Regions from separate parts of the Turicibacter sp. TJ11 genome, predicted to be linked through region 1. Evidence: riboswitches for the same ligand, from Rfam matches in the RefSeq annotation. Region 1 holds a riboswitch; the other holds the start of a gene.
The links. Region 1 has a riboswitch for FMN ahead of ribD (bifunctional diaminohydroxyphosphoribosylaminopyrimidine deaminase/5-amino-6-(5-phosphoribosylamino)uracil reductase RibD). Riboswitches for the same ligand answer to the same signal wherever they lie in the genome.
Positions count from the first base shown of each region.

Region 2: it holds a riboswitch for FMN, as region 1 does, so the genes downstream of both, JRC48_RS11575 (ECF transporter S component) here and ribD (bifunctional diaminohydroxyphosphoribosylaminopyrimidine deaminase/5-amino-6-(5-phosphoribosylamino)uracil reductase RibD) in region 1, are expected to answer to the same signal.

Region 1 covers NZ_CP069349.1:698,514-702,946, forward strand. Annotated here, with positions in the region: gene JRC48_RS03280 (hypothetical protein) at 39-782, opposite strand; FMN riboswitch at 1,564-1,678, shown strand; gene ribD (bifunctional diaminohydroxyphosphoribosylaminopyrimidine deaminase/5-amino-6-(5-phosphoribosylamino)uracil reductase RibD) at 1,957-3,039, shown strand; gene JRC48_RS03290 (riboflavin synthase) at 3,054-3,707, shown strand; gene JRC48_RS03295 (bifunctional 3,4-dihydroxy-2-butanone-4-phosphate synthase/GTP cyclohydrolase II) at 3,719-4,433, shown strand, end outside.
Region 2 covers NZ_CP069349.1:2,403,877-2,408,309, reverse strand. Annotated here, with positions in the region: gene JRC48_RS11585 (alpha-glucosidase) at 1-503, opposite strand, end outside; gene JRC48_RS11580 (extracellular solute-binding protein) at 637-1,815, opposite strand; gene JRC48_RS11575 (ECF transporter S component) at 1,936-2,577, opposite strand; FMN riboswitch at 2,674-2,788, opposite strand; gene JRC48_RS11570 (GntR family transcriptional regulator) at 2,967-3,674, opposite strand; gene JRC48_RS11565 (RecX family transcriptional regulator) at 3,728-4,433, opposite strand, start outside.

The DNA.
Region 1 (4,433 bases):
GTACTCTCGTGATAATAAAAGTAAAAAAGCCCATAACCTTAGTTATGGGCGAGGAAATTATCGGTTTCTGATAGAAAGATAATCTCTCCAAAATTAACATATAAACTTTCTTCTCCTGTTTTTACGTTTCGCACATAGGTTTGAAAGTGGTAATCTGAATTCAGTAATCCCTCTAATAAAGCACCAAAAGGTGTCAGGTGTTTGCTGTAAGAAAAGAACACAAAGGTTTCATCTTGAGAAAGAGCCTTTGGAACGTAACCTGGTGAAAACTTTGCATCATATGTTCCGTAGAAATTTTTGATTAACATGCTTTCATCCGTAATGACATCTTTTAAGTATAAACTACCATCTTCTTCGTAAAGTCTATCTTCAGCCGTTGGGGAGTGAACACGCCAATCTTCTTCTAAACCGAGGGTGGAAATTCCAAGAGAGGTTGCTATTCCATCCTCATTTAATTCAAAAAGTCCCCAATCTTCTAATGTGTCATCATAGGCTTCAAAAATAAGACGGTTATTGGCTTTATCATAGGTAATACCCGAAACGTTTCCATTATCAATAGAATCTTGATGTTGGTAGAGTAATTGTTCATTCTCTAAATTAGCTTGAGCGGTATAAATTTTCAAAATGGAATCTGTATCACGTCGGGTATATATAATTTGACCGGTTAACTCATTTAAAACATCTTGATTGTATTGTCCCCCGACACATCCCCATGCAAACAATGAGAGTAAGCCAATGATCACAATAGCCAGACTGAACCTAATTATTTTCAATACTTTCATTTTTTATGTCTCCTTATCGGTTAATTTTTACTTATCAGGAACTATATTAGTCTTATCCTCTTGATTATATCATAAAAATAGGAAAAACTTTACATTTTACAACCATAGAGTAAAATTTAGTTATGTAAAAATTAAGGTATTTTACTCTTTTCAACTCCAAAACTGAGACTGTTGACTAAGCATCCATCCCTTTTCTCCCCATATCGTGCCGATATTGGGGCGGTGGGGTGGTTGCTTAGTTTTTTTATCTAACAAAGAGCGTTCTTAGTAGCGGGACTTGAATACTTAGAGATTATCATAGTAGAGGGGAGTTTCCATCCCAAACGGTTGCAAGGCAACGGATTGGGTTGGAAGGTGTTTAAATCTCATGTATTTAACAGGGATTAGCTTTTATTAGATTAATCTTCTCATTCAAGAGAATTTTTAGATAACAAGACGATAAGAAAACCCACACGACACAAGGTGCGGTGTGGGTATCTTTATTCTTTTGAGACAGGATATAAAAAAGGAATTTTAATAACAAGAGGTATCCCGCTACCAGAATTGACCTAACTACATTTCCCCTAACTCACCATCCACTCGGCTTCTATCCTAGCGGGATATTCAGGTGTGGTGGATGTCTTAGTTAGGGTACTTTGATATAAGGGGTTTTATGATAACAGTAAAGTGTTATCATATGTACGGCTCTTCTCTATAACTATTAGCAGGACAGATGAAGAGAAAAAATATAATTTTCTATTGACTTTTAAATAATTACTTTTTATAATTACCGTATAATTAAATAAATCTTCAGGGCAGGGTGAAATTCCCTACCGGCGGTACAGCCCGCGAGCCGTAAGGCATGATTCGGTGAAACTCCGAAGCCGACAGTATAGTCTGGATGGAAGAAGATAAGAGATGTTTATATAGATTAACTATATACTTTTTCTGATGCTTATTTGCTCTGGAATATTTTAAATATTTCAGAGCTTTTTTAGGTTGAGTATATATAATCTAATAACTGTTTAAAAGGATTTGTTTTTAATCATTAATTATTAAGTCTAATTGGTCAATGGAGACTTGTAATGAATGAGTTAATAATTCTTTTAATAGTTTAATGATCTAAAAGCCCTGATTATTAAATCGGGGCTTTTTCTTTTGTTCTAAATGCCCGAATTTTAAGGAGGATAAGAGTTTGGATGAACAATATATGCAGATCGCTCTGGAGTTAGCCCAAAAGGGAAAAGGTCATGTAAATCCAAATCCATTAGTTGGAGCAGTCATTGTCAAAGATAACCAGATAATTGGATCAGGATATCACCAAAATTATGGTGAGGCTCATGCGGAAGTTAATGCACTTAATAGTTTAAAAACTTCTGCTAGAGGGGCTACTCTGTATGTAACATTAGAACCATGTTGCCATTATGGAAAAACTCCTCCATGTGTAGATTTAATTATTAAACATCAAATTGCAAAAGTTGTCATTGCCTGTTTGGATCCGAATCCACTCGTTTCGGGAAAAGGTGTTCGAAAATTAAAAGAGGCAAGTATTGAAGTTGTTGTAGGTGTGTTAGAAGAAGAGGCGATTAAAGTTAATCAGATTTTTATGCACTACATAAAAACTAAAAAGCCATTTGTTTTATTTAAAATCGCCATGACTTTAGATGGTAAAATCGCGACAGCTAGTGGTGATTCTAAATGGATTAGTGGACAACAATCACGTCTTGAAGTTCAGCAGTTGAGAAATGAACTGATGGCCATCATGGTAGGAGTGAATACAGTGATTAAGGATGATCCGTTATTAACTTGTCGAATTCCAGATGGACATCATCCTATAAGAATAATTGTCGATAGTTCATTAAGAATCCCCTTATCATCAAAAGTTATTCATGATAAAGCGGCAAAAACCATCATTGCAACAACTGATCGTTCTCCTATGAATAAACGTTACCAATTAGAAGAGTTAGGTATTGAAGTATTGGTAATTAAAAAGAAAAATAATCGTGTCGATTTAAATGACTTAATGACAGTATTAGGGGAATTAGGCATTGATAGTGTGTTACTTGAAGGTGGAGCTGCGTTAGCCTATTCAGCTTTAGAAGCAGGAGTTGTCAATAAAGTTCAAGTATATGTGGCACCTAAGTTAATTGGAGGAGAACAAGCCAAAACTCCAATTGGTGGGGATGGGGTTTCTAGGTTACAAGATGCTTTTAAACTTTCAGATTTAAACGTGCGAAGAATAGGAGAAGATATTGTATTAGAAGGAGATTTAATGTAGGACGGAGGAGTTAAATGTTTACTGGAATTATTGAGGAAGTAGGCACGATTAAAGGAATTAAAAAAGGAGAAAAGTCATCTAAACTAACTATCGTAGCTCATAAAGTCTTACAGGAAACAATGCTAGGAGATAGTATTGCTACGAATGGAGTGTGTTTAACCGTTACTAAGTTAGGTCAAGACTGGTTTGAAGCGGATGTCATGGCTGAAACTTTGCGTCGTAGTAATTTAAATGACTTAGTGCTTGGTAGTTCAGTCAATTTAGAACGTGCTATCCAATTGAAGAGTCGTTTAGGTGGTCATCTTGTCAGCGGTCATATTGATGGTTTAGGCCAAATTGTTTCAAAGAGAAAAGAAGATAATGCGACGTGGATAACAGTGAAGGCTCCTTATCATCTCTTGAAGTATGTTGTAGAAAAAGGCTCTATTGCAATTGATGGAATTAGTTTAACAGTTGCAACAGTTGAGGAAACGTGTTTTTCAGTTTCAATTATTCCACATACAGGTCAGGAGACTACTTTATTAAATAAAAAGCTAGGAGACTCAGTTAATTTAGAAGTTGATATGATTGGTAAATATGTTGAGAAATTTTTAAACTTTCAATCTAAAACTATTTCAAACACTAGTACGATTAGTGAAGAATTTTTAAAAAATCATGGTTTTTTATAAGGAGGAATTAGATGTTTAATCAGATTGATGAGGCAATTGAAGCCATTAGACAAGGAGAAATGATCATTGTTTTAGATGATGAAAGCCGAGAGAACGAAGGAGATTTATTAATGGCAGCTGATTTAGTGACAGCTGAATCCATTAATTTTATGGCGATGTATGGACGTGGATTAATTTGTATGCCCATAGAAGAGAATTTAGCTCATAAATTAAACCTTCATCCAATGGTACTAGAAAATACAGATCATCATGGAACGGCATTTACAGTATCAATTGATCACGAAGAGACAAGTACTGGAATTTCTGCTTATGAGCGAGCCTTAACCATACAAAAGGTATTGGAAGAACAGAGTCAGGCGATTAATTTTAAACGTCCCGGACATATGTTCCCGTTAATTGCTAAAGAAGGAGGTGTTTTAATCCGACCAGGACATACTGAAGCAGCTGTTGATTTAGCGAAGTTAGCAGGACTTAAAGGGGCTGGTGTCATTTGCGAAATCATGAAAGATGATGGAGCAATGGCAAGACGAGATGATCTCCTTGAATTTGCTAAACAACATAATCTCAAAATTATTACTATTAAGGACTTAGTTGATTATCGTTTATCACAATTGGTAAGCCGAGTTGTTCAAACGGAAATGCCGACTAAATATGGTGATTTTCAAATGTATGGCTTCATTAATAAGGAAAATGGTGAACATCATGTTGCTTTAGTAAAAGGCGAAA
Region 2 (4,433 bases), 950 kb from region 1:
TGTTTTTTACTAAATAAATGTAAGTAATACTGTTGTGTGGTTTCATCGTACTGCCATGCCGTTCCAGAAAACGTTGAATTTAACTCATTTGGAACTCCATCATCTTCTGATGCATCTCGCCAAATATAATAATCACGATATGGATTATTTTTTGATTTTTTTGCTTCTAAAAACCAGGGATGTTCATCACTTGTATGATTAACGACTAAGTCCATTAAAATACGAATTCCTCGTTGATTCGCTTGCTCGATTAACTCGTCCATATCTGCCATTGTTCCAAACTCGGGTGCTATCCCCTGATAATTTGAAATATCATATCCGTTATCATCCATTGGTGATTGATAAACAGGAGATAACCAAATAACGTCAATTCCTAATTCTTTTAAGTAATCTAACTTTTCGATGACTCCTCTTAAGTCACCAATTCCATTCCCACTTGTATCTTTAAAACTTCTTGGATAAATTTGATATACTACTGATCGATGCCACCACTTTTTCTCCATAAAGCTATCCCCCTTTTATTAAAACCCTCAAAATCACTATAATTATATCTACCTCTTATTTTAAAAACAATAAAGAACTTTCTAAAACCGATTACCTATTTTCAATAAAAAAGTAGGACGATAAGTCCTACCCTTATTTCATTATATTTTCTAATTCTTCATTAATTTGATTCACCGTATCGTCCATAATCTTTTGAATTTGGTTTGGAACAACTAAAAAATGCGTGGCAGCTTCAGCAAATGGTCGATATAAATAACTAAACTCAGCTTGATTAGGTAACGGTACGGAGCGATGTAATTGTTTTTTAACAACCCCATAGTAAGCATCCTGTGAAATGATATTTTCATAATCAACAGGAGCAATCGATTGATTTTTTTCATAACGCAAAGCTGCTACATCTTCAGTTAATAAAAATCTTAAATACTCGATCGCTAATTCTTTATTTTGACTTAATTTTGTCACTTGGTAAGTATCAATCTTCATATAAGTATACGGCAAAAGATCGTCTTTGAAATTAGGAATAGCTTGGTATCCTAAGCTAGGATACACCTGTTCTAGTGATGTAATTAATGAGGCTGGAGCAATCATTAAATTAGCTTCTTTATTAATAAACGATTGATAGATATCAAATTCATCATCATAAATCACTGTTTTATTAAGCAGCCCAAGCATTGTACTCAATCCTTGTACAGATTCTTCTTTGTTAATTCCAATATCATAAAAATTAGTGTCACCAAAATTATCAACCCCAATTGTATATCCACCAAAACCAGTGATAAACGGATTAATATGATAAATATTTTGATAATCCATCACTAAAGACATCTCGCTATCTTCATCAAAATCATAAAACGAACTAATGCCTTCAGGATAAACCTCTTGATCATAAAATAAAATATCAGTTTGAGCATTATAAGGAATTCCATAATATTCTCCCTTTACTTTAAACCCTGACATAACAATTGGCAAAATATTAAAGGTTTCAAAGACTTCACTGATAGGACTAATCGCATTTTTAGAGACTAATTCTGAAATCAACGTATGAGATGCGGTAATCACATCTGGATATTCTAAAGATGCGGTATATAACGGGAGCGTTGAAATAACTTGTTCAGAACTAACGATTTGCATCTTTATCTGGGCCTGATGCAACGATTCGAAGATAGGATTGACTTCTTTTAATACGTCATATTCTTCGCGACTTACCCAAATATGTAAGACTTTATCTTTAGAGTCTGACAGCCTGTTCATATTTTCATATACTCCAATAACTATTAAGATAAATCCTATGATATAGATTATCTTCTTCATAAAATCCCCTCTATCCCCATTATCTTACCTTCTTTTCATTAACTCTATTTTTTCCTTTATTTATTATATCAAAAAAAGAGAAGGCCATCACCTTCTCATCAAATTACATCATCATTTATTTTATTTTGACACGATTAATCTTGTTTTATTGATTTTTACAATCTTTTGAATGGCTTCTAACAAGCGGGGTGCAATTAATTCATAAACGCCTAAGACTAATAATCCTTTAATCATGTTAAACGGAATATAAGTAAATAATACAGCTGCTCCATATCCTAGATTAAATGGAAGTCCTGGAATGAATTGATTTAGTGTCACCCAATCTCTAACATCTAAAAATGTTAACTCACCAAAATAAATAGGCGTAATAAACAAATAATTACAAAGTGTTAAAACAGCCGTAAACCCAAAAATAATCATTAAAATACGAAAAAATTTATAAGACGATTGCTTCGTTAAATAATATAAACATGCAATAGTAGAAGAAGCGATAAACGCCGTAATAGAACCAATATGCATAGGGGTTGCACTCATTCCTAACATAATATTGACAAGTGATTTAAACAAAGCAACTATAATCGCTGGAATTAATCCAAAAACCTCTACCGTTAACAGAACAATTAATTCACTTAAATCAAACTTTAAAAACGGTGCAATTGGATACGGAATCTCAATGAGCATTAAGATTGTTCCTAGGGCAATGAAAACACCTAAAATAACTAAGTTTTTTGTGCTACTAAATAAATGTTTAGAGTTTTTCATATACTCTCCTCCTTAATTAGATAAATTTTGTGAAATGCAAAAAGATCTCACGTAATAAATCTTCGTGAGATATATCTAAAAAAGAGTATATCAAAAACGAATCTTCTCCCATCCAGACTCTAACTGTCGGCTCTGGAATTTAACCAGATCAACCATACGGCTTGCGGGCTATACCGCCGGTAGGGACTTTCACCCTGCCTCGAAGATTTATTAAATGGATTCAATTTACAGTTATATTTTAGCTTCTTAGTCATCATCTGTCAACTCTATCTTATATGAAACGCATTTCATTATTTATAATGATTTAACTAATCTTACTTTTTAACGAAGGGTAACTCTCTTTTGTAGTATTAAAAACATATTTAAACTACATCTCTAGCATTAACGACTTACCACTTACGCCTAGAATGAATCATGACTTTATAGTTTTGAGGATTTGCATAGGTCTCAACAAATTCTAAAACTTGTCCATTCATTAAAACTGACGTTAATTCAAGATAAATCAACGGATCATGAAGCGGAACTTCCAGTAATTCTGAAATCTGTTCATCTGCCTTAATCGCAGATACCATCTGTGAACCTGATGCGATTTTAACATTTAGTTCACCATCTAAAAATGCATAAATAGAACGATGAATAACTGACTCAGGTAATTCTTTGACAACAGAAAGCGGAATGTAAGTATGTTCAAGCGTCATTGGGCGATTATCTGCCATACGTAAACGCAATAAACTATGAACACGATCATTCACTTTAATTTCTAAGTGCTTGGCTAATCGTTCATCTGCTTGAATAATTTCATAATTAACTACCTTAGTATGGGGTCTCATTCCTTTACTAATGATTTCAGACGTAAATCCTACTAACTCAGCAACAGGTTCATGTAACTTTCCATCTGCAACAAACGTTCCGACCTTATCTTTACGATACAATTTTCCCTCTTTAATCAGTTCTTCAATGGCTTTTCGAGCTGTCATTCTTGAAACATTATATTTTTCAGCTAAATCACGCTCAGATTGAATCATTGCATTTGAAACTAAGTGTTTAATTTCTTCCTCAATTAATTGTTTTACCCTTAAGTAAACCGGTTGTGCCATAAACAATCTCCTTTTTAAACTCAAAAGGGACTCTTCGAGTCCCCCTTCCTCAATTAATCGTTTGTTTCTTCTTCTAACTGCTCATAGACAGAAGCAATATCGTGATAGTCAAATCCTTTTCTCATTAACGATTGAATAACTTTGACCTTTTTTTCATAGCCTGAAAGGCGCTGATGTTTTCTATAAAGCTTTTCGACTTGTTGGGCTAAAATAGAATTTTCTTCATCTTCGATTAAAACGATTTGATTAACTACTTTCTCAATCACAGAGCGACTAAATCCTTTTAACATTAAAGACTGAGAAATCTTTTGTTTAATAAAATGCGGTCCGTATTTTTTATTCGTTCGAACAAGTTGATCGGCTATTTTGAGCGCATTTTCAACTTGTGTTTCTTCCTCATAGAGATTTAAATATTGATTAATCAAGCGCTCCGCGATTCCCTTTTGTAATAATTCTTGCTTAATTTTATTCGGTCCCTTTTTTCCCATCACGACTTGATGATTCATATAGGAAATCGTGTACTGTTCATCGTTTAATAATCCAACATCAACTAAACGTCTTAGCACGTCTTGAATAATATCCATCTCATATTCTTTTGCTTCTAACTTCTCATAAATTTGAGCTGTCGTATAAGATTTTTTAGATAATAAGTTTAAAGCATATTGATAAGCCCGCCCTAAATCAAGCTTTCCATTTAACTCGGTAACTTGTGATTGATCAAGTTCTTTTCCAACGACTAAACGAAACTTTAAAACTAAT